3 regions of the Streptosporangium sp. H16 genome follow, and region 3 is predicted to be linked to each of the others. Evidence: riboswitches for the same ligand, from Rfam matches in the RefSeq annotation. Region 3 holds a riboswitch; each other region holds the start of a gene.
The links. Region 3 has a riboswitch for cyclic di-AMP ahead of ACTOQ2_RS29070 (NlpC/P60 family protein). Riboswitches for the same ligand answer to the same signal wherever they lie in the genome.

Region 1 (10,174 bases), on a different contig from region 3:
TGGCCACGTTCGACTCCGCGCCGCCCACGCCGAGCCCGAAGTCGCGGGCGTGCCTGAGCGGGCCGGTGCGCCGCGCGGTGAACAGCGCCATGCTCTCACCGAGCGTTACCAGATCAGTCATGGAAAACGGGTCCTTAGGGAGTCGGCGGGCGGACTTCGTCGATCATCGGGTCGACCCGAGCTTACGGCGGTGCGGTGGACGGGGTTGCGGCTGCCGATGCGCGAGGCCATGCGCACGTTGGTCTCGTTCTCGACGAAGGACGGGCACCCACCTGGTTCCGTTTCTCCTCACTACCGATAATTTTTGCCTGGACCAGGGCAGAACTGTCCCTCGGGATGGTTGACAGGCCAAAATTGGTCCGTGGTCAGGATCGGATCGGTAGAGATGAGCGATTGTGAGAGTGAGCGACTTCCGCCAGTTCTGGGCCAGCTGTTCGCCGACGGAGCCGACGGGAGCGAGGGCGGCGACGGAACCGGCGGGGGCAGGGGCAGGAGGCTCTCGGTGGAGCTGCCGCCGGGGGACGTGGTGTGGCCCGACCCCGGTTACGCCCAGCTCGCCGTCCGTCGCCGTCCGGCGTTCTGGCTCAGCGAGGTGGCGGTCTCCGGCGAGTACTGGGCGCGGCTGAGGGCCCAGCACGAGCGGTCGGGCCTGTGGCCGGTGCTGCTGGAGGACTCCGTCCAGCCCTGGTCGGCCGGCCAGATCGCCCCGGACACGGCCGGTCAGATCGACAATTACCACGCCGCCGCGTTCATGGCCGAGGTGTGGTCCGACTGGATCGCCAAGGCCAACCTCGACCAGCTCGAACTGCTCGAGCCCTTCGGACCCGAGTGTCCCGGCCCGGCCCCCCCGGGCAGGCTCGCCGCCGACCCCGGCGTGGTCGCCGACTGGTACGCCGGGCTGGTGGCCGAGCGCAGGACCCCGCTCGGGCTCGTCGCGGTCGAGCGCGGGGCCGACGCCCTCGCCGTCATGGGCTGGCAGGGCGCCCTGAACCACAACGAGTGGATGGTCCCGCTCGCGGCCGTCGTGCGCAGCTGGGAGGACAGGTTCGGGGTGCGGGTGGTCGGGATGGGTTTCAACACCCTCGACCTCAGCGTCGCCGCGCCCCCGACCACCTCCGAGCACGCCCTGCACGTCGCCGCGGAGCACTGGACGTTCTGCCCCGACAGCATCATCCAGGGGGCGGGGAACCTCATCGACTACGCCGAGCAGATCAAGGGCAGGAACGCCTGGTCGTTCTGGTGGGACTGAGCGGGGCCGGGCGGGACCGATCGGCCGGGGACGACCCGCGAGGCGGGCTCCCCTTGAGCGAACCTTTGCGCAAAGGAACCGGCGGGCCGGGGGAGGGCTCACGGGGCGCGCGTTCTCCCGCGTGGATCTTCCGTGGATCTCCGGACGCGGGGCCTGGAACGGGGACAGGAACGGGGTTCCGGGGCTGGACACCGAGATGGGGGAGACATCCGTGCTGGTAGGACAGGTGTTGGCCTGGCGGGGCGATCGATGAGGCTTCCTTGAAGCTTGTAGGTAGATCTTCTGGGGTTTTCATGGTGTTTGCTTTGCTTTGTCCGGTTTGGGTGGGTAGTGTCCACAGTCATCGGTAGGCGACCTGCCCTTCACAAGAGGGAGCGGCCGGCCGACGTCGAATCCCGAGGGCCCCACAGGGGCCCCGGAGCCGGGGAACCACTTTTCCGGGGTGAATCCGCCGCGACCACGCGGCGGTAGGGCAACTCCACCGCCCGAACCCGTCAGCTAACCCGGTAGACGAGATGGAGAGGAGATCCCCTCATGGATCACCGCGTTACCACGTCGGTGCAGCCCTTGTCCGTGCCGACCACCTGAACTTTTCCCCCCTTCCGCCGACATCCCCCGTTCCCCCCGGACCTTCTCGCCGCGCCTGATCGCGGCACCTTCCAGATCGTGCTCCGCGTAGCGATTGCCCGAGATTCCGGCTACGCCCCCTTTTCCGACGAGCGCGTCCCCGCCCGTGCACCCCTTCGGTGTGTCGCACGTGGCTGCCCCGTTCCCTCGCGAAAGAGCCTTTTCTCCATGCGCCCCTTCTTTGGTTTGCACAAGAACGGCCTGAGCAAGTTCACCTGGCAGAAGAACAAGCCCCGCGGAAGCCGCCTCGCAGCCGCCGCCCTGGTCGGCGCGAGCGTCCTCGCCGCCACCGGTGTCGCGGTGGCGCTGCCCGCCTCCACCTGTTTCGCCGCCACCGCCGACCCCGAGGTCGGGGTGGCGAAGGCCAGCGCCGAGTCCGTCCTCCTCCAGGGCGCGACCACGGCCTCCTACTTCTGGGACGACTCCTCCGGCCGGGCCGGTGACACGGGTCTGCCCGCCAGCGGCCGGCCGATGCAGAAGGGCATGATCGCCAGCCCGAGCTGGCCCCTGCTCACCGAGGGCTACATCATCTACAAGGGCAAGAAGGCCAAGTTCTTCGTCGGCGACCGCGGCCCCGGTTCCCCCTCGAACCAGGGCATTATGATCGACATCGACGCCAAGACCTTCGCCGACCTGACCGGTGGAACGTTCAACGCCGGCACGCTCGGCGTGGACGGCAACGGCGGGATGGGCCACATCGACATCCAGTACGTGGTCACCAAGTGGGGTAACGGTACGGGGATAAAGAACCACCCCGTCGCGTTCTCCACCGGTGCCTGGAGCCGCAGGGACACCAGCCCGGCCAAGCCCCCGACGGTCGTCTTCGCCAAGGCCCAGGAACTGGGGATAGGCGTGCAGACCCAGCTGGTGAGCGCCGCGGCGCGGCCGTGGGCCGGCAAGCCCAAGGTCATGGTCGAGCCCGCCTCCTGGCACGCCCCGGCCGGCGTGGCCGTCGCCGGTGCCCGCGCCGCCGAGATCGGCGCGGGGAAGGGCTGAGCCGGCGCCGCCGCCCTCCGGAGACCCCCGCCGGAGTCCTCCGGGAACGCTCAGAAAAGACGCAGAAAGGACTCCGGTGCGGTCCGTGCCTCCCGGGGCACGGACCGCACCGGAGGATCAGACCTCGAGCTTCTCCTCGATGCCGCGCAGGGTGTGCCGCGCGAGCGCGAGGTTGGCCCGGTTCCGGTCGAGAGCCAGGTAGAGGAACAGCCCTTTGCCACTCCGGCCCGAGATCGGGCGGATCACGTGGTACTGCGTGCCGAGCGTGATGAGGATGTCCTCGATGCCGTCCTTGAGGCCGAGCGACTCCATGGTCCGCATCTTGGCCTTGACGACCTCGGTGTTACCCGCGGCCGCGATCTGGAGGTCGAGGTCCTTGGACCCGCCGAGCGCGCCCAGCGCCATCCCGCTGTTGTAGTCGACGACGACCGCGCCGACGGCACCGTCGATCGCCATCATCTCCTTGAGCGAGATGTCCATGTTGCCCATTGCTGTCTCCGATCACTGGGGTATCGATGTGCGCGAGCCGGCGGCGGCCAGTCTGGCCGCCGTCTTGCGGCCCTCCAGCCGGAGCAGCCCGAGGTTGGTCCCCGGGCGCGCCAGGACTGTGAGGACGATCTTGGGTCCGGCGGCGTAGAACGCCGCGTAGCCGTTGGTGCCGGAGATCAACGTCTCCTCGAAGGTGCCCTTGCCGGCCATGCTCGTCATCCGGCGGCTGAGAGCCAGCACCGCGGAGGAGAGCGCCCCGGTCTGCTCGGTGTCCCTGTCCAGATCGCTCGCTATCGTCAGACCGTCGACGCTGCACGCGATGCTCCCGTTCACGTCGGGTACGCGTTCTCGCAGCGCCGCCATCTCGCGCCGTATCTCCTCACGCAGTTCCACCGGCATCCTCCTTCCGATCAGCTTCAGCGTCCGCAGCCTTATCGGCATGTGACCGGGCTCAAGTCGCTCAAGTCGCTCAAGTCATGGCCTCCAATGCGTTCCTGAGCCGGATGAGCAGGCTGACGTCGGCCGGGTCCCCGTTCGCCCTGGGGAGCCAGTCCGACGTCTCCGGAGAACCCGTGCCGGCCGCCGGGATCTCCGTGGCACCCCTCGTCCGCCTGGGCAGCGGTGCCGGTGCCTCGGGAGTCCCGGGAGTCCCGGGAGTCTCTGCCGGAGCGGGCTCCGGGAGGCGGAGCAGCCCGGACGAGGCGAGCTGCCGTACGGCGAGCAGCACCGAGTACGCGGGACGGCCCAGCTTGCGCGCCAGGTCGGCGGGGGTCGCCGTGGAGTCGGCGCCGACGAGCACCTCCCACTGGAGCGAGCTCAGCACCACCCGCTGGGCGCCGATGCGCCCGAGCGGGACGACCGGGAGCGTGTCCAGCTCCGCGGACGGCCAGGTCTGTTCCAACTGCGCCTTCCTTCGCTCGCACTCCCGGAGCAGGCCGGTCGCGTCGAAGTACCACTGCGGTCCGAGCCAGTGCCGCTCTCCCCGCCGGAACCTGGGCCGGTGCCCGGTGGCCTGCAGCAGGAAGTACGCGGCGTCGAGCACCGCGCTCAGCACGCAGAACTCCAGTTCCCCCCTGGTGAGCAGGCCCCGCGCGACCAGCTGCTCGCCCCCCGACGGCTGGGGGGCCCGCGCGTCAGGTGGCCGGCGGCTGGCGGCCTGCCTGACCTGCCGTACGGCGTGGGCGGATATCCCGCGGCAGGCGCCCAGCAGGTCCTCCAGCCGGGGGGCCGCCGCGCTCTCGGCGTAGGTCACGCGACCGTCGGTGAGGTAGATGACCCCCGCCTTGCCGAGTCGCAGGGAGCCGGTGGCGTGGTCGCCGGCGAGCCCGCTGAGGATGTTCTCGACGTTCGGCATGATTTCACGTCGATATCAGACGGCCGGAAAGGGCCTGGAGTCGGTGGCGGGCCAGTGCCAGGTTCGAGCGTTCGAGATCGAGCCTGACATAAATGACCAGAGGGCCGTCGAAAAGCGTTTCCAGCGGCCGCAGCAAATGGTGGCCGCCGTCCGTGGTGATGATCATGTCGTTGATCCGGACCGTACCGCCGGGCGAGGCGAGGGCGAGCCCGTCGAGCGTCGCGCGCAGGGTCTCGCTCAGCCCCGCGGCCAACCTCTCCACGTCGGCGTGGCGGCTCGCGCCGCCGGTGGCCACCGCGGTCCCGCTGGTCTGATCGATGAGGATCGCGTCCAGGGCGCCGGGGATGGCCATTACCTCGGTGAGGCAGTCTTCGATTCCGAGCACGTGCTCTCCCTCGCCAGCGACTTCAAGCGTCGCCCGGTCAGCGTAGGGACACCTCTCGGTAACCGAACTTCCTGGCTAGGGCTTTGATAGGAGAAGGCGTACGATTCTCCAACCGAGTAGGAAGTTACATACCCTGGGTGGAAATCAACCCGTTGGGTCGTCGGTGATGAGTGCCTTTTCGTCCGGCTTGAAAACAAGAATGTTCTTCACGTAGGAATTCACCGCGGCGGGCAGCCCGACGTCGTTCCCGGCCTCCTCCGACATGTACCAGCGGTGGTCGAGCACCTCGTGGAAGAACTGGGCGGGCTCCAGCTTGCCCCGCAGCTCCTGGGGCACGGCCAGCACCGTGGGCTGGAAGACCTCGGCCAGCCAGCGGTGGGCCACGATCGCCTCGTCCTCGTGGCGGAGGCCGTGCGACACGCGGAAGGAGTCGAGGTCGTTGAGGAGGCGCCTGGCCTGGTTCTCCTCCACGTCCAGGCCGGTCAGCCGCAGCAGCCTGCGCTGGTGGTGCCCGGCGTCCACGACCTTGGGCCGGACGATCAGCCGCCCGGTGCCCGCCTTGCGGCGGACCATCATCTCCGCGACGTCGAACCCCAGGGAGTTCAGCCGGCGGATCCGCTGGTCGATCATGTGCCAGTCGACCTCGTCGATGATGTCGTCGGAGGTGAGCTCGCTCCAGAGACGGTGGTAGCGGCGGACGACCGAGTCGGCGATCTGCTCGGGGTCGATGGAGGGGTGCAGCAGCTCGCCCGCCTCCAGGTCGAGCATCTCGCCGAAGATGTTGGTGTGCGCGACGTCGATGTCGTACAGTCGCTGGCCCTCGCTGAGCATGGGGTGCAGCTCGCCGGTCTCGGCGTCGACCAGGTAGGCGGCGAAGGAGCCCGCGTCCCGGCGGAACAGGACGTTCGACAGCGAGCAGTCGCCCCAGTAGAAGCCGCTGATGTGCAACCGCACGAACAGCACGGCCAGGGCGTCGAGCAGCCGGTTGAGCGTCTCCGGCCGGACCGTCCCGGACATGACCGCGCGGTAGGGCAGGGAGAACTGCAGGTGCTGGGTGACGAGCGCCGAGTCGAGCGGCTCGCCGTTCGCGTCGGTCCGCCCGGTGACCACGGCCACCGGCTCGACGGACGGGGTGTCCATCCGGCTCAGATCCCACAGCAGGCGGTACTCGCGCTTGGCGTAGTACTCGCTGATCTCCTTGATCGCGTACACCTTGCCCGACAGGCGGGCGAAACGCACCACGTGCCGGGAGATGCCGCGGGGCAGGGAGACCAGCCGGTGCTCGGGCCACTGCTCCAGCGGGACGTCCCAGGGCAGGCGGATGAGGTCCGGATCGCTCGGGGCGCCGGTGAGCTGGAGGGGCATGCGGTCAGTCCTCGCGACGGGAAGTCCGGCGGTGTGCCGGTCGGACGGGTGGTCGTGCCGTGGTCAGTCCTCGCGGCGGGGGAAGGCGGGCGGGTCGAAGGCACGCCGGACCACGTCGGCGAGCTGCTCCTCGGTGAGCACGCGGGGCTCGCCGACGCCCTTGGCCCGTACGTAGACCTCGCAGAGCCACTCCAGCAGCCGGGTCGCCTCGAAGGCCCCGTCCAGGTCGTCGCCGATCGTGACCCCGCCGTGGTTGGCCAGCAGCGCGGCACGCCTGTCCTTGAGGGCGGCCCTGACGGAGGCGGCGAGCTCGGGGGTGCCGTAGGTGGCGTACTCGGCGACCCTGACGGTCCCGCCGAGCAGCAGGACGTTGTAGTGGATCGGCGGCAGCTCGCTCATGGTCGTGGCGACCACGGTGCCGAAGACGGAGTGGGTGTGCACGACGGCGCCCGCGCCGGTGGCCGTATAGACCGCCAGGTGCATGGGGGTCTCCGAGGACGGCCGCAGGTCGCCCTCGACGAGGTGGCCCTCGATGTCGACGACCGGGCAGGCCTCGGGCTCCAGCCGGTCGAGGGAGACGCCACCGGGCGTCACTGCGACCAGGTCGCCCGCGCGCACGCTGAGATTTCCCGCGGTCCCGACGACCAGTCCGGTCGCGGCGGCCCGGTGGCCGTACTCACACAGCAGTCGGCGCTGCTCGGCCAGCAACATGTCCCCAAAAGTAGGGGGTTGCGGTATCAGGCGGCAAACCCTCATTATCTGGTCTAGACCGGTTGTTGCTCCTCGATGACCGGGGAGCATGGTTCCTTTACCTTTCCATCGGCCGCGCGTCAACGGTTTGCCGGGAAATATCGGCTACTGTGTGCCGTTCTGTCATTGGATTGTACTTCCCTGGCGTTTGGTTTCTACCGGATATGTCGCGAGGACATCACGGCTCGGTCTAGACCGGATACGAGCTCTTGACGGTGGACTCCGGGGGTACGTACCTTCGGGCAAACGTTTAGGAAACTTTCCTAATTGATCCCCCGTTCAGGAGGGTTACATGTCCAACTCGGCCGGTACGCCCGGAGATATCACCCGGCGGCAGATGCTCCGCCGGATCGGCATGAGCGCTCTGATCGCCGGCCCCGGCGCCGGACTGCTCACCGCCTGCGCCACCAGTGGCGGCGCGGCCCCCGCGGCCCCGGCCTCCGCGGCCCCCTCGGCGGGCGGCGCGGTCTCCGCGGCGAACCCGTTCGGCGTCGCCGCGGACGCGCCGCTTGAGGTCGTCATCTTCAAGGGCGGCCTGGGTGACAGCTACGCGACCGAGGTCCACGAGCCGCTGTACAAGAAGGCGTTCCCGCAGGCGCAGATCAAGCACGTCGCCACCCAGCAGATCGCGCAGACCCTGCAGCCGCGGTTCGCCGGTGGCGACGTCCCCGACATGATCGCCAACTCCGGCACCGACCTGATGGACAACGGCGCCCTGCAGCAGGAGGGCCAGCTCCTGGAGCTCACCGAGCTGTGGGACGCCCCCTCGATCGACGACCCGAGCAAGAAGGTGCGAGACATGGTCGCGCCGGGCACCGTCGAGTCGGGCCTCATCAGCGGCAAGCCCTACCTGATGAACTACGTCTTCTCCGCGTACGGCCTCTGGTACGACTCCGCGCTGTTCGAGAAGAACGGCTGGACCCCGCCGAAGACCTTCGAGGAGTTCAAGGCGTTCGCCGAGAAGGCCAAGGCCGCCGGGATCACCCCCTTCGCGTACGCGGGCAAGAACGCCGCCTACTACGCGTACTGGATGATCCTCATCTCCGCCGCGAAGATCGAGGGTAACCAGATCCTGGTCGACGTCGACAACCTCGTCGACGGTGTCTGGCAGCGCGACGCCATGAAGCAGTCCGCCGCGGCCTGGGCCGAGATCGCCAAGTACATGGACAAGTCCTTCGAGGGCCTGATCCACACCGCGGTTCAGCTCCGCCAGAACGAGGGCAAGGTCGCCTTCTACCCCTCCGGTTCCTGGCTGGAGAACGAGCAGAAGGACCAGACCCCGGAGACCTTCAAGTACGCGCTGGCGCCCACCCCCAGCGTCACCGCCGCCGACAAGATGCCCTACGAGGCCATCCGCGCCGCCGCCGGCGAGGCCTACATCGTCCCCGCCAAGGCCAAGAACCCCAAGGGCGGCCTGGAGTACCTGCGCATCATGCTCTCCAAGGAGGGCGCGCGCGGCTTCACCGAGAAGTCGGGCAACATCACCGTCGTGACCGGTGCCGCCGACGGCCTGGAGCTGTCGCCCGGCAACGCGAGCCTCAGCGCCGCGCAGACCGCCGCCGGCCAGAACATCGTCACCTTCAGCAGCTTCGAGAACTGGTACAAGGAGTTCGAGACCGAGCTGCGCAAGCAGACCAACGCGCTCATGTTCGGCCGCATCTCCGCCGACGAGTTCTGCGAGAAGATGCAGAAGGCCGCCGACAAGACCAAGGCCGACTCGTCCATCACCAAGCAGAACCGGACGGTGTAGCTCCCGATGCGGCAGGGCAAGTATCCGTTCATCGTCGGCTTTCTCGCCGCGCCGGTCCTTCTCTACGTGGTCTTCGTGATCAGCCCGTACATCCAGGCTTTCTACATCTCGATGACCAACTGGAAGGGCATCTCGGCGAACCCTCAGTTCATCGGCCTGGAGAACTTCACCAGGCTCTTTGACGACGAGGTCTTCTGGGCCGCGGTGCGCCACCACGGTGTTCTGTTACTTGTCATGCCGCTGGTCACGATCGTGATCGCCCTGTTCTTCGCCTTCCTGCTCAACCTGAGCGGCGGGCAGCGGGGCGGCCGGATGACCGGGATCTGGGGTTCGAAGGTCTATCGTGTGATCTTCTTCCTGCCCCAGGTCCTGGCCGTGGCCATCGTCGGCGTACTCTTCCAGGCGATCTACAGCCCGGAGCGGGTCGGCGTGGTCAACGGTCTGCTCGACAAGATCGGGGTGGAGCCGGTCGGATGGCTGATCGACCCCGACCTCGCCCTGTGGACGATCATCAGCGTGATGGTCTGGCAGGCCGTCGGCTTCTACGTGGTGCTCTTCTCCGCCGGGATGTCCTCCATTCCGGCGGACGTGTTCGAGGCCGCCGCGCTCGACGGCGCGGGCCGGTTCACCCTGTTCTTCAGGATCACGATCCCGCTGCTGTGGGACACCATGCAGGTCGCCTGGGTCTACCTCGGCATCGCCGCCTTCGACGCCTTCGCCCTGGTCCAGGTCCTCTCGGTCGACCGGGGCGGGCCCGACAACTCCACGACGGTGCTGCCGATGGAGATCTGGCGCACGGCGTTCAACTTCTCCAAGTTCGGCTACGCGTCGGCGATGGGCGTGGCGCTGTTCTTCATGACCATCACGTTCGCCGCCCTCACCCTGCGCGTGACCCGGCGCGAGAGGATCGAGTTCTGATGGCCACGGACACGGCGCGCAAGCCCGACGCCACCCGCCCCTCCGCCCCCGCGCGCGCCGGGCGCCGCGTGAAGAACCCGCTCGGGGTCTTCGGCGCGCTGTCCCACGTCGCGCTGCTGGTCTGGGCGATCCTGATCGTCGGCCCGATCGTCTGGACGTTCCTGGCCTCCTTCAAGACCAACGCCGAGATCTTCGGGGACGCCATCACCCTCCCGGCCTCCTTCGGCTGGGACGCCTGGGGCCGGGCCTGGGAGAAGGCGCACATCGGCCAGTACATGCTGAACACCGTCT
Region 2 (10,174 bases), on a different contig from region 3:
ACGGCCCGGTCGAGGGCGTTGACCGGGCCGTTGCCCTCGCCGGTGGCGACGATCCGCTCCCCCTTGGCGTGCAGCTTCACGGTGGCCTCGCTGACGACCTCGCCACCCCGTGCCCGCTCGACGATCACCCTCCAGGACTCGACCTGGAAGTGGCGCCTGCGCTCGCCCGCGACGGTGTCGCGCAGCAGCAGCTCGAAGGAGGCGTCGGCGGCCTCGAAGGTGTAGCCCTTCGACTCCATCTCCTTGACCCGGTTCACCAGCTCCCGCGAGGTGTCGGAGGCCAGCTCGTAGCCCAGCTCGCGGCCCTTGAGCTCCACCGAGGCGCGTCCGGCCATGTCGGAGACGAGCATGCGCATGTCGTTGCCGACCTCGGCGGGGTCGATGTGCTGGTAGAGGTTGGGGTCGACCTTGATCGCGCTGGCGTGCAGCCCCGCCTTGTGGGCGAAGGCGGAGACGCCCACGTAGGGGGCGTGGGAGTTGGGGGTGACGTTGGTGACCTCGGTGATCGCGTGGGCGATCCTGGTCATGTCGGCCAGCGCCTCCCGCGGCACGAGATCGAACCCCCGCTTGAGCTGCAGGTTGGCCACCACGGTGAACAGGTTCGCGTTACCCGAGCGCTCACCGTAGCCGTTGGCGCAGCCCTGCACGTGGGTGGCGCCGGCCTTCACCGCGGCCAGGGAGTTGGCGACCGCGCAGCCGGTGTCGTCGTGGCAGTGGATGCCGATCCTGGCCGACGTCCCGACCGCCGCGTGCACGACCTCGGCCAGCTCGTCGGGGAGCATGCCCCCGTTGGTGTCGCACAGCGCGATGACCGAGGCTCCCGCCTCGGCGGCGGTGCGCAGCACCTCCAGCGCGTAGTCCGGGTTGGACTTGTAGCCGTCGAAGAAGTGCTCGGCGTCGAGGAAGACCCTCTGTCCCTCCGCACGAAGGTGGGAGACCGTGTCGCGGATCATCGCGAGGTTCTCCTGGAGGGTCGTGCGAAGGGCCAGCTCCACGTGCCGGTCGTGACTCTTGGCGACAAGGGTCACGACCGGCGCGCCGGATTCGCGCAGCGCGGCCACCAACGGGTCGTCGGCCGCCTTCACACCTGCCCGGCGGGTCGCGCCGAACGCGGCGAGCTGCGCGTGCTTCAGGTCGAGCTCTGTTTGGGCGCGCCTGAAGAATTCCGTGTCCTTGGGGTTGGCGCCGGGCCAGCCTCCCTCGATGAAGCCGACGCCCAGGCCGTCCAGGTGACGCGCGATGGCCAGCTTGTCGGCCACCGTGAGGTTGAGCCCCTCCTGCTGGGCACCGTCACGGAGAGTCGTGTCGTACACGTGGAAGCGATCGTCGGCCATGTCGTTCTCCTTCGCGGGTTCGATGATTCGCCGCGCGCTCATCCGGCTTCTGGAAACAAAAATGACCCCTCACGGACGTGAGAGGTCTGCGCGCCGGCGGTGTCCCTTTTCAGCCAGCGCGCCTGCCGATAATGAGCAGACCGTAGAACATGATGCTTCGGAGTCTGCCATACGCCGACACCATCTGACACATCGATCTCAGGATCCGAGACCTGCGGCGTGTCCGCGCGACCCGGGCACAGGCCGGGCGGGACCCCGGGCACCGGCGCACGCCCGGGCCGGAACGGGCCGGACAGGGCCCGGACACGACCTCGAATCACCCTCCGCCGCCGTCCGGCACCGGCGAGAATGGGCCCCATGAAGGCGACTTATCTCGACCCCACCGTGGGGCAGTATCTGCTCGCGCACACCACCCAGCCCGACGACGTCCTCGACGCGCTCGCGCTCGAGACCCGCGAGCTGACCGGCAACAACGCGTCGATGCAGATCTCCCCCGACCAGGGGCGCTTCCTCACCATGATCGCCCAGCTCGGCGGCGCCAGGAACGCGGTGGAGGTGGGCACCTTCACCGGCTACTCCTCCATCTGCCTGGCCCGCGGGCTCGCCCCGGGCGGCGGGCTCACCTGCTTCGACGTGAGCGAGGAGTGGACGGCGATCGCCCGGAGTTACTGGGACAAGGCACGGGTCGCCGACCGCATCGAGCTGAGGATCGGCCCCGCGGCCGAGCGGCTGCGCGAGCTTCCCGAACACCCGGCCGTCGATCTGGCGTTCATCGACGCCGACAAGATCAACTATCCCGTCTACTACGAGATCCTCATGTCACGCCTGGCCCCCGGCGGGGTGATCCTCGTCGACAACACCCTGTGGAGCGGCCACGTCGCCGATCCCAGCAGGGACGACGAGACCGTCAGGCACATCCGCGAGTTCAACGACATGGTCAGCGCCGACGAGCGGGTCACCTCGATCATGCTCCCCATCGCCGACGGCCTCACCATGATTCGAAAGCACTGACGATAACTTTCCCGGATCGCGGGCGCGCGGAAATCTTTTCGATTACTTTAAGTGATGTGACCAACACGTTGCGCCCACCCGCCTGGAGGGAAGGATGACCGCATGGGAATGCTCACGGAGAGATCGATCGCCTACCAGATCACAGACCAGGAAGAGCTCGAACGGCTCTATCTGGAACTCGCCGAACGATTCGAGAAGCATCGAATCGAGATCGTCAACGGTCGGATCGTGGTGAGGGAGATGCCCACGATCGCCCATGCCGATGTCGTTTACCACCTGATGGCACAGCTCATACCATTCTCGATGGAGAGAGGATGGCGCGTCTACCCGGAAGCCAAGCTCCTCCTGCAGATACAAGCGGATCGCTTCGAGCCCGACCTCATCGTCGTTCCGCCAAATCCGCCCCTCTGGGATCCCAGCCACGTGTACGCCAACGCCACGCTGCTGGTCGCCGAGGTCGTCTCCCCGAGCAGCGTTCACGATGACCATGTGGTCAAGCCCCGGGCCTGCGCGCTCGCGGGAGTTCCGCTCTACCTGGTCATCGACACCTTTGCGAACCGGTTCAGGTTGCTCAGCCGACCGGGTCCGGAGGGTTATGCCGACGAGATCACCGAGTCGCTGGGCAAGCCCCTTGAGCTCCCCGCGCCCTGGGACCTCACGATCGACACCGGCAAGCTGATCGAGGGATAGATCCGCCAGGCAGGAGGCCGGGCCTCCACCGCACGGGACCGGCCGCCCTTTCGGCCGACCGGTCCCCGCGGATCTCCTTCGTGCGGGACTAGCAGATCTTGTGGACCCAGCTGTGCGGGTCGGGACGGGATCCGTACTGGATGCCCACGAGTTCCTCGCGGATCTTCGAGGTGACGGGCCCCTGGGTGCCGTCACCGATCGTCCAGGCGCGGTCGGCGCCCTTGACCGAGCCGACCGGGGTGACCACCGCGGCGGTGCCGCAGGCGAAGACCTCGGTGAGCTCGCCCGTCTCGCAGCCCCGCTGCCACTCCTCGACCGACAGGCGCCCCTCCTCGGACTGGAGGCCGAGGCCGGAGGCGAGGGAGAGGATCGAGTCGCGGGTGATTCCGGGCAGGAGCGTGCCGGTGAGCGCCGGGGTCAGCAGACGGTCGCCGTAGACGAAGAACAGGTTCATCCCGCCCATCTCCTCGACGTAGCGGTGCTCGCCCGCGTCGAGCCAGACCACCTGGTCGCAGCCCTGCTCGACGGCCTGGCGCTGGGCGACGAAGGCCGCCGCGTAGTTTCCGCCGCACTTGGCGAAGCCGGTCCCGCCGGGGGCCGCGCGGGTGTACTCGGTGGAGAGCCAGACCGTAACGGTCTTGCCCCCGCCGAAGTAGGCCGCCGCAGGGGAGGCGATGACCATGTACTTGTAGGTCCTGGACGGGTAGTTGACTCCGAGCGCCGGCTGCGTCGCGATCATGAAGGGGCGCAGGTAGAGGCTGTGTCCCGGCGTGGTCGGCACCCACTCGCGGTCGGTCTGGACGAGCAGTTCCAGCGACTCGACGAACGTCTCCTCGGGCAGTTCGGGCATGGCCATCCGCGCCGCGGAGGTGTTGAAGCGAGCGGCGTTCGCCTCGGGCCGGAAGGTCACGATCGTGCCGTTCTCCTGGCGGTAGGCCTTGAGCCCCTCGAAAAGCTCCTGCGCGTAGTGGAAGACCGACGTCGCGGGGTCGAGGCTGAGCGGGCCGTACGGCATGAGCCTGGCGTCGTGCCAGCCCCGCCCCTCGGTGTAGTCGATCGAGATCATGTGGTCGGTGAAGACCTGACCGAACCCGGGGCTCGCCATTACCTGCTCGCGCTCTGCCGCGGTGCGAGCGTGGTCGGAGAGCTGCACGTCGAAGCTGAGCTTCTGAGCGGTGGTCATCGCACGGATCCTTCTCTTGGTGTCTGGCTTACCCTTGGGTCCATTCTGCGTCGGACCGGGTAACGGGAAACTACTCCATCCATGCCGAAAACCGGCAGTGCTGGAGAAACAAAAACGCACCTGGCGGCTCGGGTGAGCCGCCAGGCGCGTCGGGGTCGAGGAGGGCGGCTTCCTCAGCCGGCTACTCGGGCGGTGATGTCGTCGCCGATCTCGTGGGTGGCCCGGCCGGCCCGGCCGCCCGGCCGCCCGGCCAGGTCGTCGGCGACGGCCCGCTCGACCCTGGCGGCCTCGGCGGCCATGCCCAGGTGGTCGAGGAGCATGGCGACCGACAGGATCGTGGCGGTCGGGTCGGCCTTGCCCTGGCCCGCGATGTCGGGGGCGCTGCCGTGGACCGGCTCGAACATGCTCGGCGCGGTGCGGTCGGGGTTGACGTTGCCGCTGGCCGCCAGGCCGATGCCACCGGCGATCGCCGCGCCGATGTCGGTGAGGATGTCGCCGAAGAGGTTGTCGGTGACGATCACGTCGAAGCGCTCCGGCTGGCTGACGAAGAACATCGAGGCCGCGTCGACGTGGCAGTAGTCGGTCCGGACGTCGGGATACTCCAGGCCGACGCGGTCGAAGGTGCGGGCCCAGAGGTCGCCGGCGTAGGTGAGCACGTTGGTCTTGTGGACCAGCGTCAGCTTCCTGCGGGGGCGGCCCAGCGCCTTGTCGAAGGCGTAGCGCACGACGCGCTCGACGCCGTGGGCGGTGTTCAGCGACTCCTGGGTGGCGATCTCGTGCGGCGTGCCCCGGCGCATGACGCCGCCCGCACCGGCGTACGGGCCCTCGGTGCCCTCGCGGACGACGACCATGTCGATGTCCTCGGGACGGGCCTTGCCCAGCGGCGTCTCGACGCCGGGGAAGAGCTTGACCGGGCGGAGGTTCACGTAGTGGTCGAGCTGGAAGCGGAGCTTGAGCAGCAGGTCGCGCTCCAGGACGCCCGGGGGCACGCTGGGGTCGCCGACCGCGCCGAGCAGGATCGCGTCGTATCCGCGCAGTTCGTCGAGGACCGGGTCGGGCAGGGTCTCGCCGGTCTCGTGGTAGCGCTTGGCCCCGAGGTCGTAGGTGGTGGTCTCCACCTTCGTGCCGACCGCTTCGAGGACCTTCAGACCCTCGGTGACGACCTCGACTCCGATTCCGTCCCCGGGGATGACCGCCAGGCGAATGTTACGCGAATCCATGCAGGCACCTTACCGGTCCGTCTCGGTGATCGAACACCGGTCTCATCCTCCGGACACACTCGTCCGGCGGGACCCCTGATCGTTTTGTCCGCCTTTGCTTGGTATTGACCGTTTCGTGAGGTTTCGTTATGGTCCTCCCATTCACGTCAATGCCTAATCCGTACGGGCCATCCCCTTACCGGGCCCGCACGGAGCCGGGGAACCACTCTTTACGGGATCTACCGGACCCCGGGCACCCCGCTCCTCCCCCGGAGCGCGTTCCCGGCCGTCATCAGGTGGATTCCTTGGGGCGAATCAGCGCGTTCTCGCGCCGTAGGGCGGCCTCCACGCCCGAGCCCGACAGCTCACCCGGCCGGCCTTATGGAAGGAATCATCCTGTCCGGCACAGTTCTCCCCCGTGTCCTGTCCATCTCCGCCTCCATGATCGTCGCCGGCGCCGCGGTGTGCGCGACCTCGACCGCCGCCCTGGCCGCCTCCCCGCCCCCCGCCCCCGGGCCCGCCGCGCTCAACACCCCCGCGCTGAAGGACGCGCTGAAGGCCACGGCCGTCAAGCCCGCCTGGCAGAAAGCCGTGAAGTGGGCCATGTCCAAGCGCGGAACGCCCTACGTCTGGGGCGGCACCGGCCACGGCGGCTTCGACTGCTCAGGCCTGGTGCTCCGCGCCTACGGCGCAGCCGGGATCAAGCTCCCCCGCGTCACCAACGACCAGTACGCCGCCTTCTCCAAGAAGATCACCTGGGAGAATCTCAAGCCTGGTGACCTGGCCTTCTTCAGCGGCCTCGGCCACGTCGGCATGATCACAAAGCCCGGCTACATGGTTCACGCCCCGCGGACCGGCGACGTGGTCAAGGAGGAGAAACTCGACTCCTGGCGCCGCGAATCCTTCGTCGGCGCGGTGCGTCCCGACCCGCAGGGGGTTCAGCTGGCCAAGCGGGTCGAGCTCGCGACCGAAGCCGTGACCGGCGGATGAGACACGCCGGCGGATCACCGCCGGGAGGCCGTGGAGACCCCGGCGGCGGAGAGAACGGGTTCAGCGGGTGGGAGCACCGCCGTTGTCCCTGCGGTCCAGAGCGGTCTGGAGCGCGTCGACGGCCTCGTCCTCGGTCTCCTCGGGACGGTTCCAGGGATACATGTCGTACATGGCGAATCTCGTCTCGGTCGCATACCGGCAAGGAAGGTGGTCGAGACTCCGGTCGGGACTCCGACCAGGCCTGATGTCGCGGGTCCGGATCACGGACCGGCGGCGGGGGCTTGGAGCCGGCACGCGCCACGACACCGCGGCGAGTCGCCGGCCCGCCCCTGTCAGGCCTCGCCGCGGCAGGTAGGAATTACGAGAACCTGGCGCATTTGACTCCAGGTTACCCGGCCGCGGGAAAACCGTCTCGCCCGGCGTACACACTTCTCACATGCTGAGACGAGATGTGGCCGCCGCCCCGGTCTCCGGGGCGGCGGCCACATCGGCGGTACGGCTAGTCGGCCAGGTCGACCGAGCGGCCGCTGTCGGCGCCGATCTCCGAGCCGATCTGGTCGATCACCTCGGCCGGGATGGCGGTGTCGACGGTGAGCGCGATGAGCGCCTTGCCGCCCTTGGCGTCACGGGCCACCTGCATCGAGGCGATGTTGATCGAGTGGTCGCCGAGGATGCGGCCGACCACGCCGACGATGCCGGGGCGGTCGGTGTAGGTGAAGAACGACAGGTGGTCGGTCGGCTCGATCTCCATCTGGTAGCCGTTGACCTCGACGATCTTCGTGATCTGCCTCGGCCCGGACAGGGTGCCGGAGACCGAGACCGCGCGGCCGTCGGCCAGGACGCCCCGGACCGTCACGACGTTGCGCCAGTCGGGGCTGTCGGAGCTGGTGATCAGCTCGACCGACACGCCGCGGTCCTTGGCCAGCAGCGGGGCGTTGACATAGGTGACCGAGTCCTCGACCACGTCGGTGAAGACGCCCTTGAGCGCGGCCAGCTCCAGTACGCGGACGTCGTGGGAGGCGATCTCACCGCGCACCTCGACGTCGAGCTTGGTGGCGACCTCGCCCGCGAGGGCGGTGAACACCCGGCCGAGCTTCTCGGCCAGCGGCAGGCCCGGCTTGACGTCCTCGGCGACGGCGCCGCCCTGGACGTTGACCGCGTCCGGCACGAACTCCCCGGCGAGCGCGAGCTTCACGCTGCGCGCGACCTGGGTGCCGGCCTTCTCCTGGGCCTCGTGGGTGGAGGCGCCCAGGTGCGGGGTGACGACGACCTGGTCGAGCTCGAAGAGCGGGCTGTCGGTGACCGGCTCCTTCGGGAACACGTCGATGCCGGCGCCGGCGACGCGGCCCTCCTTGATCGCGGAGTAGAGGGCGTTCTCGTCGATGATGCCGCCGCGGGCGACGTTGATGAGGCGGACGTTCGGCTTGACCGTGTGGAGCTCCCTGTCACCGATGAGACCGATGGTCTCCTTGGACTTGGGCAGGTGCACGGTGATGAAGTCGGCCTCGCTCAGCGCCTCCTCCAGCGAGACCAGCCGGACGCCCATCTGCGCGGCGCGGGCCGGCTGCAGGTAGGGGTCGTAGGCGATCAGCTCGACGCCGAACGGCTGGAGGCGCTGCGCGACCAGCTGGCCGATCTTGCCGAGGCCGAGGATCGCGACGACCTTCTCGTCGAGCTCCACGCCGGTGTACTTCGAGCGCTTCCACTCGCCGCCCTTGAGCGCGGAGTGCGCCTGGGCGACGTTGCGGGCGGAGGCGAGGATGAGGGCGACGGTGTGCTCGGCGGCACTGGTGATGTTGGAGGTGGGCGCGTTGACGACCATGACTCCGGCCTTGGTGGCGGCCTCCACATCGACGTTGTCCAGGCCGACGCCGGCGCGGGCGACGACACGGAGCCTGGGAGCGTTGGCGATCGCCTCGGCGTCGACCTGCGTGGCGCTGCGCACGATGAGCGCGTCCACGTCGGCGAGGGCGGGCAGGAACTGGGCACGGTCGGCGCCGTCGGTGTGGCGGACTTCGAAGTCCGCGCCCAGAACCGCGAGACCGGCCTCGGAAAGTTCCTCAGCGACCAGTACGACAGGCTTGTTCACAGGCTGGATCCTTACTAGGCGGTGAGGGGTGCACGGACCTCACGTAGTCTATCGGCGCTTGTGAACGCGTTCACGAGTGTCCCGCGATCCGAGACGCCCCACGCTGTCCCGGGTGCCTTCCGGTACCTTCCGGAAGCCCCTGGGAGGCTCGCGGGACGCGAGAGGGCTCCGCGACCCATGAGGCGGTTACCCGTCCTTGACAGATCTCATGCACCCAAAATTCAAGTTGGTATTGATCCCAAGAAAACTTCGCGATTACCCTGATAAGCCGTGGTCCACTACCTATCGTTCCTCATATGAGCATCGGGAACCCCGCTCTCGGCAACGTGCTCGCGCAGCACGGCGATCCGCACCGGCTGCTTGCGGCGCTGGCCGAATGGGGACTCCTGGTTGCCGTGCGACCCGACCGCTCCGTCGTGCTCGGCACGACCCAGGCCGGTGATCGTGTCCTGCTCGGTTACACCTCGGCGGACACCTACGCGCGGCACCGTGGCAGCCACTCGCTGTCGGCGTGCGACGCCGACACCATCCTCGACATCCAGCGCGTCACCGGCGTGCGGGAGATCGTGATCGACGCGGCGGGCCCCGCGGCCGCGGCCGTGCCGATCGAGGATCTCCAGCGCTACCTGCTCTCGACGCGCAGCGGCCCCACGCCCGCGCTGTCGAGCGCGGCGCCGACGGCGTACGCGACCGGGGCGATGGCCACGGTCTCGCGTCCCGCGCCCGCGCGCCCGCCGAGAGCGCCGGTGCCCGCCGCGCCCTCCCAGCCGTGGATCCCGGCGCCCCGGCCGCACCTGTCGGGCCCGATGCAGATGGTGGACCCGGGATACCGCCGGTGCGACCACCCGATCCTGCCCGCGCTGCGCGCCGCGATCTCGCAGCTGCTCGTCGACTATCCGCTCGTCCACCACGTGTGGATCTCCGAGGCCAGCACCTCCTCGGGCGCGCCGGGAATCATGCTGCACGTGAAGGTGCACATGTCGGCCGCCGAGGACGTGGTCAGGGACATCCATCGCGGGGTGCGCGCCCGGCTGCCGCAGCTCGCCGCGAGCGAGGCGCCGATCCTGATGGCCAGGGTCGCCGACGCGCGCAGCGAGCAGCGGATGGTCGAGCTGGGCGCTCACGTGGTCTGCGCCGACGTCACCGACTGAGCGCCCCGACCGGCCGGGCGGTGGTGGGCCGGGGCGTGCCGATGGGGAGGTCCCGCGATCCGGCCTGATCACCGCCATCCGGATCCCGCGTACGCGCGCCGATGCCCGGCCGTCCCCGAAGTGCCGGGCGGCGGCCGGGTGCGGCCCGGAACGGCGGGTCAGGTCAGGCGGCGGGTGAGCACCACCCTCGTCCGGACGCACAGCCCGGCCAGCAGCGCGGTCAGCAGTGGCAGGCCGACCAGCACGCCCGCCACCAGGAGCCAGGGCACGTCGATCACGAGAGTGACCAGGTCGGACGACACGTCGTTCACCGTTCCGATCCCGGAGGCCCGGGCGCGATGGAACCCGCTGAAGACGCTCGCCACCCCGGCGACCAGCCCGACGAACGTCCCCGCCCCCACCCCCAGGCCGGAGACGAACGCGGCCTGTCCGGCGACGAGAAGGCGCTGGACGCGGCCCGCCGCCCCCACCGCCGCCAGCGTGGCGCGGTCGGGACGGCCCTCCGCCACGGCCAGGCCGGTCGCCGC
Region 3 (10,174 bases):
GCAGACCCCGCAGTGAGTCTCCTCACTGCGGGGTCTGCTCCCTGCTTGATCAGGCCATGCCCGGCCGGTCCTAGTTCTGGATCGGCTCCGCGATGGCGGCGGCCGAGTCGGGAACCTGGTCGACCGGCGCGTTCTCACCGATGAAGGTGAACTTCGCGTTCTCACCCTCGCCCTCGATGCCGATCTTCACGATCTGGCCGGGACGGAGCTCGCCGTACAGGATCTTCTCGGACAGGGTGTCCTCCAGCTCGCGCTGGATCGTACGGCGGAGCGGGCGGGCGCCCATCACCGGGTCGTAGCCACGGTCGGCCAGCAGCTGCTTGGCCTCCTGCGTGAGCTCCATCCCCATGTCGCGGTCCTTCAGACGCAGGCCCACCTGGGCCAGCATCAGGTCGACGATGCGGATGATCTCCTTCGGCGTGAGCTGGTGGAAGACCACGATGTCGTCGACACGGTTGAGGAACTCCGGCCGGAAGTGCTGCTTGAGCTCCTCCTGGACCTTGGACTTCATCCGGTCGTAGTTGGACTCGGCGTCGTTGTTCTTCGCGAAGCCGACGCCCTGACCCTTGGAGATGTCGCGGGTGCCGAGGTTCGTCGTCATGATGATGACGGTGTTCTTGAAGTCGACCACCCGGCCCTGGGCGTCGGTCAGGCGACCGTCTTCCAGGATCTGCAGCAGCGAGTTGAAGATGTCGGGGTGGGCCTTCTCGATCTCGTCGAACAGGACGACCGAGAACGGCTTGCGCCGCACCTTCTCCGTCAGCTGCCCGCCCTCCTCGTACCCGACGTAGCCGGGAGGCGAGCCGAACAGGCGGGAGACGGTGTGCTTCTCCATGAACTCCGACATGTCCAGCATGATCAGCGCGTCCTCGTCCCCGAACAGGAACTCGGCCAGCGCCTTGGACAGCTCGGTCTTACCGACACCGGACGGGCCGGCGAAGATGAACGAGCCACCCGGACGGCGCGGGTCCTTCAGACCGGCGCGCGTACGGCGGATCGAGCGGGACAGACCCTTGATGGCGTCGTCCTGACCGATGATCCGCTTGTGCAGCTCGTCCTCCATGCGGAGCAGTCGCTGGGACTCCTCCTCGGTGAGCTTGAAGACCGGGATGCCGGTGGCGGTCGCCAGGACCTCGGCGATGAGCTCCTCGGTGACCTCGGCGACGACGTCCATGTCGCCGGCCTTCCACTCCTTCTCGCGGCGCTCGCGCTTGAGCTGGAGCTGCTTCTCCTGGTCACGCAGCGCGGCGGCCTTCTCGAAGTCCTGCGCGTCTATCGCGGACTCCTTGTCGCGCCGCACGTTGGCGATCTTCTCGTCGTACTCGCGGAGGTCCGGCGGCGCGGTCATGCGGCGGATGCGCATGCGCGAGCCGGCCTCGTCGATGAGGTCGATCGCCTTGTCGGGCAGGAACCGGTCGCTGATGTAGCGGTCGGCCAGCTGGGCCGCGGCCACCAGGGCGCCGTCCGTGATGGAGACGCGGTGGTGTGCCTCGTAACGGTCGCGCAGGCCCTTGAGGATCTCGATCGTGTGGCTGAGGCTGGGCTCGGCCACCTGGATCGGCTGGAAGCGCCGCTCGAGCGCCGCGTCCTTCTCCAGGTGCTTGCGGTACTCGTCGAGGGTGGTGGCTCCGATGGTCTGCAGCTCGCCTCGGGCCAGCATCGGCTTCAGGATGCTGGCGGCGTCGATCGCGCCCTCTGCGGCACCCGCGCCGACGAGCGTGTGGAGCTCGTCGATGAACAGGATGATGTCGCCTCGGGTGCGGATCTCCTTGAGGACCTTCTTCAGCCGCTCCTCGAAGTCACCGCGGTAGCGGGAACCCGCCACCAGGGCGCCCAGGTCGAGGGTGTAGAGCTGCTTGTCCTTGAGCGTCTCCGGCACCTCGCCCTTGACGATCTTCTGGGACAGGCCCTCCACGACGGCGGTCTTGCCGACGCCGGGCTCGCCCACCAGGACCGGGTTGTTCTTGGTCCGGCGGGACAGGACCTGCATGACCCGCTCGATTTCCTTCTCCCGGCCGATGACCGGGTCAAGCTTGCCCTCGCGGGCGGCCTGGGTCAGGTTGCGACCGAACTGGTCCAGCACAAGGGAGGTCGACGGTGCGGCCTCGGTCGGACCGCCCGCGGCGGCCGGCTCCTTGCCCTGGTAGCCGTGGAGCAACTGGATGACCTGCTGCCGAACCCGATTGAGGTCGGCTCCCAGCTTCACCAGCACCTGGGCGGCGACGCCCTCGCCCTCACGGATGAGGCCGAGCAAAATGTGCTCGGTGCCGATGTAGTTGTGTCCTAGTTGCAGGGCTTCGCGGAGCGACAGCTCAAGGACCTTCTTGGCACGCGGGGTGAACGGAATGTGCCCCGACGGCGCAGACTGACCCTGGCCGATGATCTCCTCGACCTGCTGACGCACACCTTCAAGACTGATGCCGAGGCTCTCCAGAGCCTTGGCGGCAACGCCTTCACCTTCATGGATCAAGCCAAGAAGAATGTGCTCCGTACCGATGTAGTTGTGGTTGAGCATCCGGGCCTCTTCTTGGGCCAGGACGACAACCCGCCGTGCGCGGTCGGTGAACCTCTCGAACATCTCGTCGCTCCTCACAGAGCGGTCAGGCAGGTCCGGGATATCCGAGCCCTGTCATCCCGCATGGTAGCCCCGACCCGGCGACCGCTCTATGCAGAAGACGTTCCCCGAGAGCAGGGCGTTCACCCTCCATCCAACTACTTACGAGGGGTGGGATGTTCCCGCTACGCCGCAAGCGAACGACGTTTGTCTGTCGGCGAAACGCATCATGCGGTCATGGCCGCCACCGGACCCCACCGTGACCGCCATAACCGCATGATTCACTCGATCCGCTGAACCGATCTAGTGAGCCGCTTCGTACTGCTCGACGATCTTGGAGGCGATTCGACCGCGCTCGCTGACATTGAGGCCGTGAGACTTCGCCCACGCCCGGATGTCGGCGCTCTTCTCTCGCGTGAGCGCCCGCGCTCCGCCTGCACGGCGGCGACGGGGAGCCAGGGCGCCGGACCGACGGGCGCTCTGCACGAAAGGCGACAGGGAGTCACGGAGCTTCTTCGCGTTAACGTCACTCAGGTCAATCTCATAGCTGGTGCCGTCAATCGCGAAGGCGACAGTCTCATTGGCCTCGCCCCCATCGAGGTCGTCGATGAGAATCTCCTGGATCTGCTTGGCCATCTACACAATCCTTTCGCGGGTATTGTTTCATTCGCAAGCTAAACATATACCCGCGATCGAAGAGCGGCAATTCCAGGAGCCCGGCGATTCTCACAGGCTACCGAGACTCGCAGTCGAGCCTCCCGTGGATCAGCTCTTCTGCGACTCCGGGCCGGGTCGTTTTGCCGGACGCCGACCGGCGGCTTCACTCCGAAGTAGCTTGACGACTCCGAAGATGAAGGCCCCGCCGACGATCGCCGGGGGTATCAACGCGGACAATACGTCGTACATTCGTCCTCGCTCCGCACCGTGGTGGCTTTCTGGGGACCATGGAAATGTGGCGACGACTCCCGGGCCGTGCAGGCACGCCCGATCGGTCTGGAACCGCCCACAGATGACCATAGCGCCACCGGCCGGCGACACGCGTCAGCAGGGGCGACCATGTCCGTCTCTCTCCAGCCTAATGCTTCTCTCCAGCCGCCTTACCGGTTGCGGTCGTAAAGCCGTGAGGAAAAACCGACAGGGCGATCAGGTGATCATCACCGTCTCCGTAATACCAATGCCCGCCGGGTTCCCGGCCGCCGCGCCGTCGACCTCCTCGCGCCGAAACCCCTGCTGAGAGGGCCGGCCCGCCGGGACGAACGACACCATGCCATGGAGCCGGAGATCGCCTCGAGCGTGTTCATCACGGGAATGCCCGCCGTCGGTGGAACGCCAGGACGGAGAGCCGCTCGCTTCATCACCCCGGTGTGAGCCGATGTGACGCAAGCGTATGGAACAAGACGGATCTTCAACACTTTCTCGCCAAGAGTACGACCCGCTCCGGCACGGAGTACATAGTCGTAGACCGTATAACCACCAAACACGATGGGCCCCTCGGACAACCCCGCCAACACCACGCGTCCCTGATCCGGATCCGTAAGAAGGCCTTCACCGGCTGTCCCGAACGCGCCGCGGAAGGCGAAGAAGAGAATCCGGCACGGGATCGCCGAGGATGCCGGAGGCACGACGGATCGACCATTCGGTGAGTAGTGCGCGAACCCCCGACGGCGGCGGATCCGGCATTGACGCCTCATAGGAGACCCACGGGCGCCGGTGAGCCCGTTGTGGGCACCGTACGCGAATATTCCGACGAGCGGGGCGAGACTCGGTCATAAGTTCCCCCGCGTTGCTCAGGGCGCGGCAAATGGTTTTGCCCTTCCGTGACCCGGACCCCGAGACCCATACGAGGTCCCTAAGACCCCTCGTTTTCTCGCCTGTACGTGAAAACGGGGCCGGCGGTTCAACCGCCGGCCCCGTTATTCGGAGAACTACTTGATCTTGACGACGACCGTCTCGGCCACCTTGTCGTGCAGTGCCTGCTGCAGGGGCTTGTCCCACAGCAGCCACAACACGTTCACGAGACTGAAGATGTAGACGACGTAGTTCAGGAACGGCACCCAGGTCAGGAACTGCGGACCGTAAAGCACGCCGGCGCGCTTGAGCGCGACGTCGGAGCTGAGCCCGCCGGGCGGCAGTGCGCTGCCGACCGGCACGACCTTGATGCCCATGACCATCTTGCCAACGGTCTGCCCGCCCCTGCTGATCATGAAGAACTCGTAGGCGAAGTAGATCCCCGAGGTGACCAGCGAGATGAGGAGGGTCGAGAGGAACAGGCCGCTCGCCTCCGTGACCTCGCCCGTCTCGCTGTTGAAACTGGGGAACGTCACGAGCAGGCCGGTCAGCACCGCGCTGATGATGAACGTCGGGATCGCCAGGATGACCCCGTCGACGATCCTCGCCACCAGGCGCTGCCACCACTCGGCGAGCGGGGCGGGGGCCCCGGGAGGACCGCCGTACGGCTGGCCGTAGCCCTGCTGCCCGTACGCGGGCTGCTGGTGGCCGTAGCCCTGCTGCCCGTAGTCGGGCTGCTGGCCGTAACCGGGCTGCTGGCCGTACTGCTGCTGTTGCCCGTAGTCGGGCTGCTGGCCGTAACCGGGCTGGGGCGGCTGCTGGCCGTAGCCGGGCTGCTGCCCGTACGCGCCGGTCCCGCCCTGCTGGCCGTACTGCTGCTGTTGCCCGTAGTCGGGCTGCTGGCCGTAACCGGGCTGGGGCGGCTGCTGGCCGTAGCCGGGCTGCTGCCCGTACGCGCCGGTCCCGCCCTGCTGGCCGTACCCCTGCTGCTGACCGTAGCCCTGCTGCTCGTGGGAGGACTGCTGGCCGTAGCCTGGCTGCTGCCCGTACGCGCCGGTCCCGCCCTGCTGGCCGTACCCCTGCTGCTGGCCGTAGCCCTGCTGCCCGTAGTCGGGCTGCTGACCATAACCCTGCTGCTGGCCGTAGCCGGGCTGCTGGCCGTACCCCTGCTGCCCGTAGCCCTGCTGACCGTATCCGGGCTGGCTCTGCCCTGGGCCGGTGTTCGGCTGTGAGGCCTCCGACCGATACCCCACGACTGTCACGTCGGGGTCGAGTTCGCCAGGGGCTCGACCCGCGTTGTGCTGTCCGTAATCCGGCTGCCCCGACGGTGTGCGATCGCGGTCGGGATCATCCTGTGGATACGGCGGCTGTCCGGTGCTCACCGCGTCACCTCACTTAGACTGCGCATGTGGCAAATGTCAGACGCACATGCATGCTGCTGCACAAGGTATCGACATAGGTATCAACAGTCACCTTTCCGATCAGTCAGCTCCAAAGTCACCAGAGTCGGGCTCACGTGTCAGGTGCAGCAGCATCCGGGTGTTTCCCAAGGTGTTGGGCTTGACGTGTTCCAGATCGAGGAACTCCGCCACACCCTCGTCATAGGAGGCGAGAAGTTCGGCGTAGACCTCCGGGGCGACGGGCGTGCCCTGGATTTCCCGGAATCCGTGCCGGCCGAAGAAGTCGACCTCGAAGGTCAGGCAGAAGACCCGGCGCAGGCCCAGCTCGGCGGCCGTGCGAATGAGCGCGGAGACGATCCGGTGGCCGATTCCCATCCCCCTGCGGGTCGGATCGACGGCGACGGTGCGGATCTCGGCCAGATCCTCCCAGAGGACGTGGAGTGCCCCGCAGCCGATCACCTCCCCCTCCCCGTCGGTGGCGACCCAGAACTCCTGGACGTCCTCGTACAGGGTGACGGTGGCCTTCTCCAGCAGGCGCGGGCCGACACCGCCGTAGGTGTCGACGAGCCGCCTGATGGCCCGCACGTCCGGGGTGCGGGCGCGGCGGACAGCGACCTCGGAGACCTCGGAGACCTCGGGGCCCGTCCCCGGGCCGGGCGAACCCCGCTCCGCCCCCGCGGATTCGGCGCGCCGCTCCCCGTCGCCGGAGGCGCGAATGGCCGGCACGGGAGAATGCTCAGCAAGCTGCTCCATGACCGTTCAGCGTACGTCCTCACGGGTCTTCAATTACGGCTCATCCTTAACTCGCAGCTCGCAGACCACACATGACCCTTGGCGATCGCATTACCACTCTCGGTGTGCGGCACCTCTCGTGTGCCACAACTCACCTTTGGCACGGTCCCGGAGCTGGGAAGACCTCGGCCACACCCGTCGCACGGGAAGCAAAGGCAGCGTAATGGCCATGTTGATCATTTTGAGGTGTGATCTTTTCGTGACACCTCAGTTGCGAAACCTCTACTGAATTCGCAGTTCTGGTTGAGCAGGAACCACAGGTGCACTAATCTCCGTGCTCGATGTCAGAGACGTAAAAAGCCTGACCCGCCGAATCCCTCACAGGGGAACCGGGGACCCACCACGTCCTCCGGGGTGAATCCGAGTGCCACCGGCGCACCCGGTAGGGCTGCCTCCGGCCCGAACCCGTCAGCTAACCCGGTAGGCGGCCGAGAGAGGAGCCCGTTGGTGAAGCGCACGCGCGACCGCGGAGGAAAGCACGCGGGCCACGAGACCCGCTGCCGAGAACGCGCGCCGCGAGGGCTGCGCCGTCGCATGGCGGTCGTCGGCCTGGCATTCGCCACCCTGACCCTCGGCACCCCGCTCGTGGCGGCCACCGCGGACCCCGAGCCCAGCCTCCAGCAGCTGGCCAAGCAGGCCGAGAAGCTGCACGAGGAGATCGGCATCCTCGCGGAGCGCTACAACGGCGAGCGGGTCAAGCTCAAGCAGGCCCAGCGGGCCGCCGAGAGTGCCAAGAAGACCCTCGCGTCGAGCGAGTCCGAGCTGGCGGCCCGTCGCACCAAGGCCACCCTCCTGGCACAGAGCACCTACATGTCGGGCGGCCTGAACTCCGGGCTCGCCTTCACCCAGGCCACCGACCCCGACACCTTCCTCGACCAGGCCACCACCAACTACGCGCTCCAGCAGCAGCAGAGCGAGGAGGTCGCCCAGGTGAGCCGGGCGATCGAGGCCGCCGAGCGGGCCCAGGCCAGTGCCAAGGCCAGGACGGCGGAGGTCAAGAAGATCCTGGCGGAGATCGACGGCAACCGGACCAAGATCGAGCGGTTGGTCGACCGGGTCGAGAGCGACCTGTTCAGCGAGGTGCGCACCAGGGCCGTCAGCAACAGGGGCGCCCGGGTGAAGACGAACGTGCCCATCGTCGGCAGCGGCAAGGCCGCGGAGGCCACCCGCTGGGCCCTCACCCAGCAGCTGAAGCCGTACGTCTGGGGCGCCGAGGGGCCCAACTCCTTCGACTGCTCCGGCCTGGTCATGTGGGCCTACCAGAAGGTCGGCATCAGCCTGCCGCACTACACCGGCGACCAGTGGACCGCGGGCACCCACGTCTCCAGGAAAGAGCTGCGCCCCGGCGACCTGGTCTTCTTCTACAGCGACCTGCACCACGTCGGGATCTACATCGGCGCGGGCCTGATGGTCCACGCCCCCCGGACGGGTGACGTCGTCCACATCGCCACGATCGACAACCGGCCCTTCGCCGGAGGCGTCCGCATCGCCGCCTGAACCGGCGTCGACGACCGGGGCCGCGCACGGCCGAACCGGGTCCCGGGCGTACCCCGGATACCGTGCAGGGGTCCGCGGGCGTGTCCGGCCCGCACGCGTGTCCGGCCCGACCTGCCGGACACGCGGCGGTGCGTCAGATCAGACGGCGGCGGGCCGCCCAGGCCACGGCCTCGATCGCCGTGGCGACGCCGATGCGGTCGCAGATGCCCCTGAGCCTGCGCCTGACCGTCCGGCCGCTGATGTCGAGGCGACGCCCCACCCGATCGACCGTGACACCCTTGGCGAGCTCGGCCAGCAGCACAAGGTCGTCGTCGCTGAGACCGATATCGCTCATGCCCAGGGGGCTGTCGCCATGGCGAGAATCCACTTCTGGATATGCCATCAAGAGTCACTCCCCCCACTCTGGAAACCGGGTGCGAGACGCCGGAAATGAATACCGTCCGCCAGGAACGGTAAACGCCTTGTTCAAAGGTCGTCAAGTTCCACTCTTCATAGCGTGCGTCCAGTATTGACATAGCAGGCGCTACGTGAAGTACTCATGATATGTCAGTGCCTTTGCGGCTATGTCATGATCGAGCCCAGGCACGAGCCGGCAGGCATCCCTGGCTGCGGCGACCGAGGTCCTGGCAGAACAAGATTTCGCCGGAACCGCCGCCCCGCCGGGCACCTCGAAGCCGTCCGCTCGGGGATCCGGCCCGTCCGCATTTCTCGGAAAAAATTGATCTCTTCCCGACGAGCATGTCCTCACCACCTTGACGGCACACCACGGATAACACGGAAATATGAGGGTCAAGAGCGGAGCTTTGCGGCATTCGCGAAGTGCCACGTGGTGACGACGGAACATCCGGGCGATATTGGACCTACTGGAAATGGATTTCTGCACCATACGGAAATGCGTCCAATATTGCGCGGGGCCATGGGCCCAACGGCCGTTTCCACCGGCCGGGTTCGCCCGGGGGGCCTCGGCCGCCTCCGCGGGGAACCGCCCTGATCCGTGAAGGTCCGTGAGGGTCCGTGAGGATCTATGCGGGCGCTTCGCCCCGGCGCCTCGGGGCGCTCGCGCGGGGAACGGGCCGGAGACGATCGGGGAACCGCTCCGCCGCGCCCCGGCCGCGCGGCTCCTGCTCCGGCTCGCGTCCACCGGCGCGTGACGGCCCGGGACGCCGGTCGGCGGAGGGGACGGTGACGGCGCCGCCCGGCGCGGCCGACCAGGCTCTCAGGCCCTTTCCGAGCCCGGCTCCCCACGCGATCCCGGCCGGATCCCGCCCCTGTCCCGAGCGGTGACCGGGGCCGCCGTCCGGCCTCGTCCCCGGCGCGCGCACGGCCGGGAACCGGCCGCGCACGGCCGGGAGCCCGCCGTCGCCGCCCGGGAACCCTCCGCCGCCGCTCGCCGTCGTCAGGAGGCGACACCGCCCCTCGTGGCGGTGGCACCGGGCCGCGGTGCCCGGCCCGGTGCACCGTACGGGGAGAACGTCCTCACCCGCCGCCCGCCGGGTTCAGCCGGTCGGCTTGACCAGCGGGAACAGGATGGTCTCGCGGATGTTCTTACCGGTGAAGGCCATGACGAGGCGGTCGATGCCGAGCCCCATGCCGCCGGTGGGCGGCATCGCATATTCCAGGGCCGTGAGGAAGTCCTCGTCAAGCTGCATGGCCTCGACGTCGCCGCCCGCGGCGAGCAGGGACTGCTCGGTGAGGCGGCGGCGCTGCTCGACCGGGTCGACCAGCTCCGAGTAGCCGGTGCCCAGCTCGGTGCCGAAGCCGATCAGGTCCCACTTCTCGGTGAGGAGCGGGTTGTCCCGGTGGGTGCGGGCCAGCGGGGAGGTCTCCAGCGGGTAGTCCATGACGAACGTGGGCTGGACGAGCGTGTGCTCGACGAGGGCCTCGAAGATCTCCTGGACGAGTTTGCCCTGACCCCACTTGGCGTCCCAGTGGATCTCCCGCGCGTCCGCGAGCTTGCGGACGCGCTCCAGGGGCGTCTCGGTGGTGACCTCCTCGCCCAGCGCCTCGGAGACCGACCCGTACAGGGTGATCCGCGGCCACTTCGCCAGACCGAGGTCGATCTCCTGGCCCTGGTGGACGACCACGGAGTGGCCGAGTGCGGCCAGCACGGCCCTCTGGATCATCCGCTGGGTCAGGTCGGCGA

Region 1: it holds a riboswitch for cyclic di-AMP, as region 3 does, so the genes downstream of both, ACTOQ2_RS04220 (hypothetical protein) here and ACTOQ2_RS29070 (NlpC/P60 family protein) in region 3, are expected to answer to the same signal.
Region 2: it holds a riboswitch for cyclic di-AMP, as region 3 does, so the genes downstream of both, ACTOQ2_RS21320 (C40 family peptidase) here and ACTOQ2_RS29070 (NlpC/P60 family protein) in region 3, are expected to answer to the same signal.

What each region holds. Positions count from the first base shown of each region.
Region 1 is NZ_JBPXMD010000002.1:259,133-269,306, reverse strand. Features, by position in the region: gene ACTOQ2_RS04230 (sugar kinase) at 1-121, opposite strand, end outside; gene ACTOQ2_RS04225 (DUF4253 domain-containing protein) at 386-1,249, shown strand; cyclic di-AMP (ydaO/yuaA leader) riboswitch at 1,626-1,777, shown strand; gene ACTOQ2_RS04220 (hypothetical protein) at 2,045-2,872, shown strand; gene ACTOQ2_RS04215 (hypothetical protein) at 2,990-3,361, opposite strand; gene ACTOQ2_RS04210 (roadblock/LC7 domain-containing protein) at 3,374-3,760, opposite strand; gene ACTOQ2_RS04205 (hypothetical protein) at 3,831-4,715, opposite strand; gene ACTOQ2_RS04200 (roadblock/LC7 domain-containing protein) at 4,720-5,100, opposite strand; gene ACTOQ2_RS04195 (DUF4032 domain-containing protein) at 5,245-6,465, opposite strand; gene ACTOQ2_RS04190 (class II aldolase/adducin family protein) at 6,529-7,176, opposite strand; gene ngcE (N-acetylglucosamine/diacetylchitobiose ABC transporter substrate-binding protein) at 7,508-8,965, shown strand; gene ACTOQ2_RS04180 (carbohydrate ABC transporter permease) at 8,972-9,883, shown strand; gene ACTOQ2_RS04175 (carbohydrate ABC transporter permease) at 9,883-10,174, shown strand, end outside.
Region 2 is NZ_JBPXMD010000012.1:57,050-67,223, forward strand. Features, by position in the region: gene cimA (citramalate synthase) at 1-1,334, opposite strand, end outside; gene ACTOQ2_RS21300 (O-methyltransferase) at 1,692-2,345, shown strand; gene ACTOQ2_RS21305 (Uma2 family endonuclease) at 2,448-3,035, shown strand; gene ACTOQ2_RS21310 (branched-chain amino acid aminotransferase) at 3,124-4,218, opposite strand; gene ACTOQ2_RS21315 (3-isopropylmalate dehydrogenase) at 4,392-5,438, opposite strand; cyclic di-AMP (ydaO/yuaA leader) riboswitch at 5,579-5,811, shown strand; gene ACTOQ2_RS21320 (C40 family peptidase) at 5,799-6,407, shown strand; gene serA (phosphoglycerate dehydrogenase) at 6,907-8,496, opposite strand; gene ACTOQ2_RS21330 (hypothetical protein) at 8,793-9,647, shown strand; gene ACTOQ2_RS21335 (FtsX-like permease family protein) at 9,806-10,174, opposite strand, start outside.
Region 3 is NZ_JBPXMD010000020.1:84,104-94,277, reverse strand. Features, by position in the region: gene ACTOQ2_RS29090 (ATP-dependent Clp protease ATP-binding subunit) at 71-2,578, opposite strand; gene ACTOQ2_RS29085 (histone-like nucleoid-structuring protein Lsr2) at 2,858-3,190, opposite strand; gene ACTOQ2_RS29080 (RDD family protein) at 4,480-5,595, opposite strand; gene ACTOQ2_RS29075 (amino-acid N-acetyltransferase) at 5,824-6,495, opposite strand; cyclic di-AMP (ydaO/yuaA leader) riboswitch at 6,832-6,976, shown strand; gene ACTOQ2_RS29070 (NlpC/P60 family protein) at 6,982-8,031, shown strand; gene ACTOQ2_RS29065 (LuxR C-terminal-related transcriptional regulator) at 8,165-8,365, opposite strand; gene lysX (bifunctional lysylphosphatidylglycerol synthetase/lysine--tRNA ligase LysX) at 9,528-10,174, opposite strand, start outside.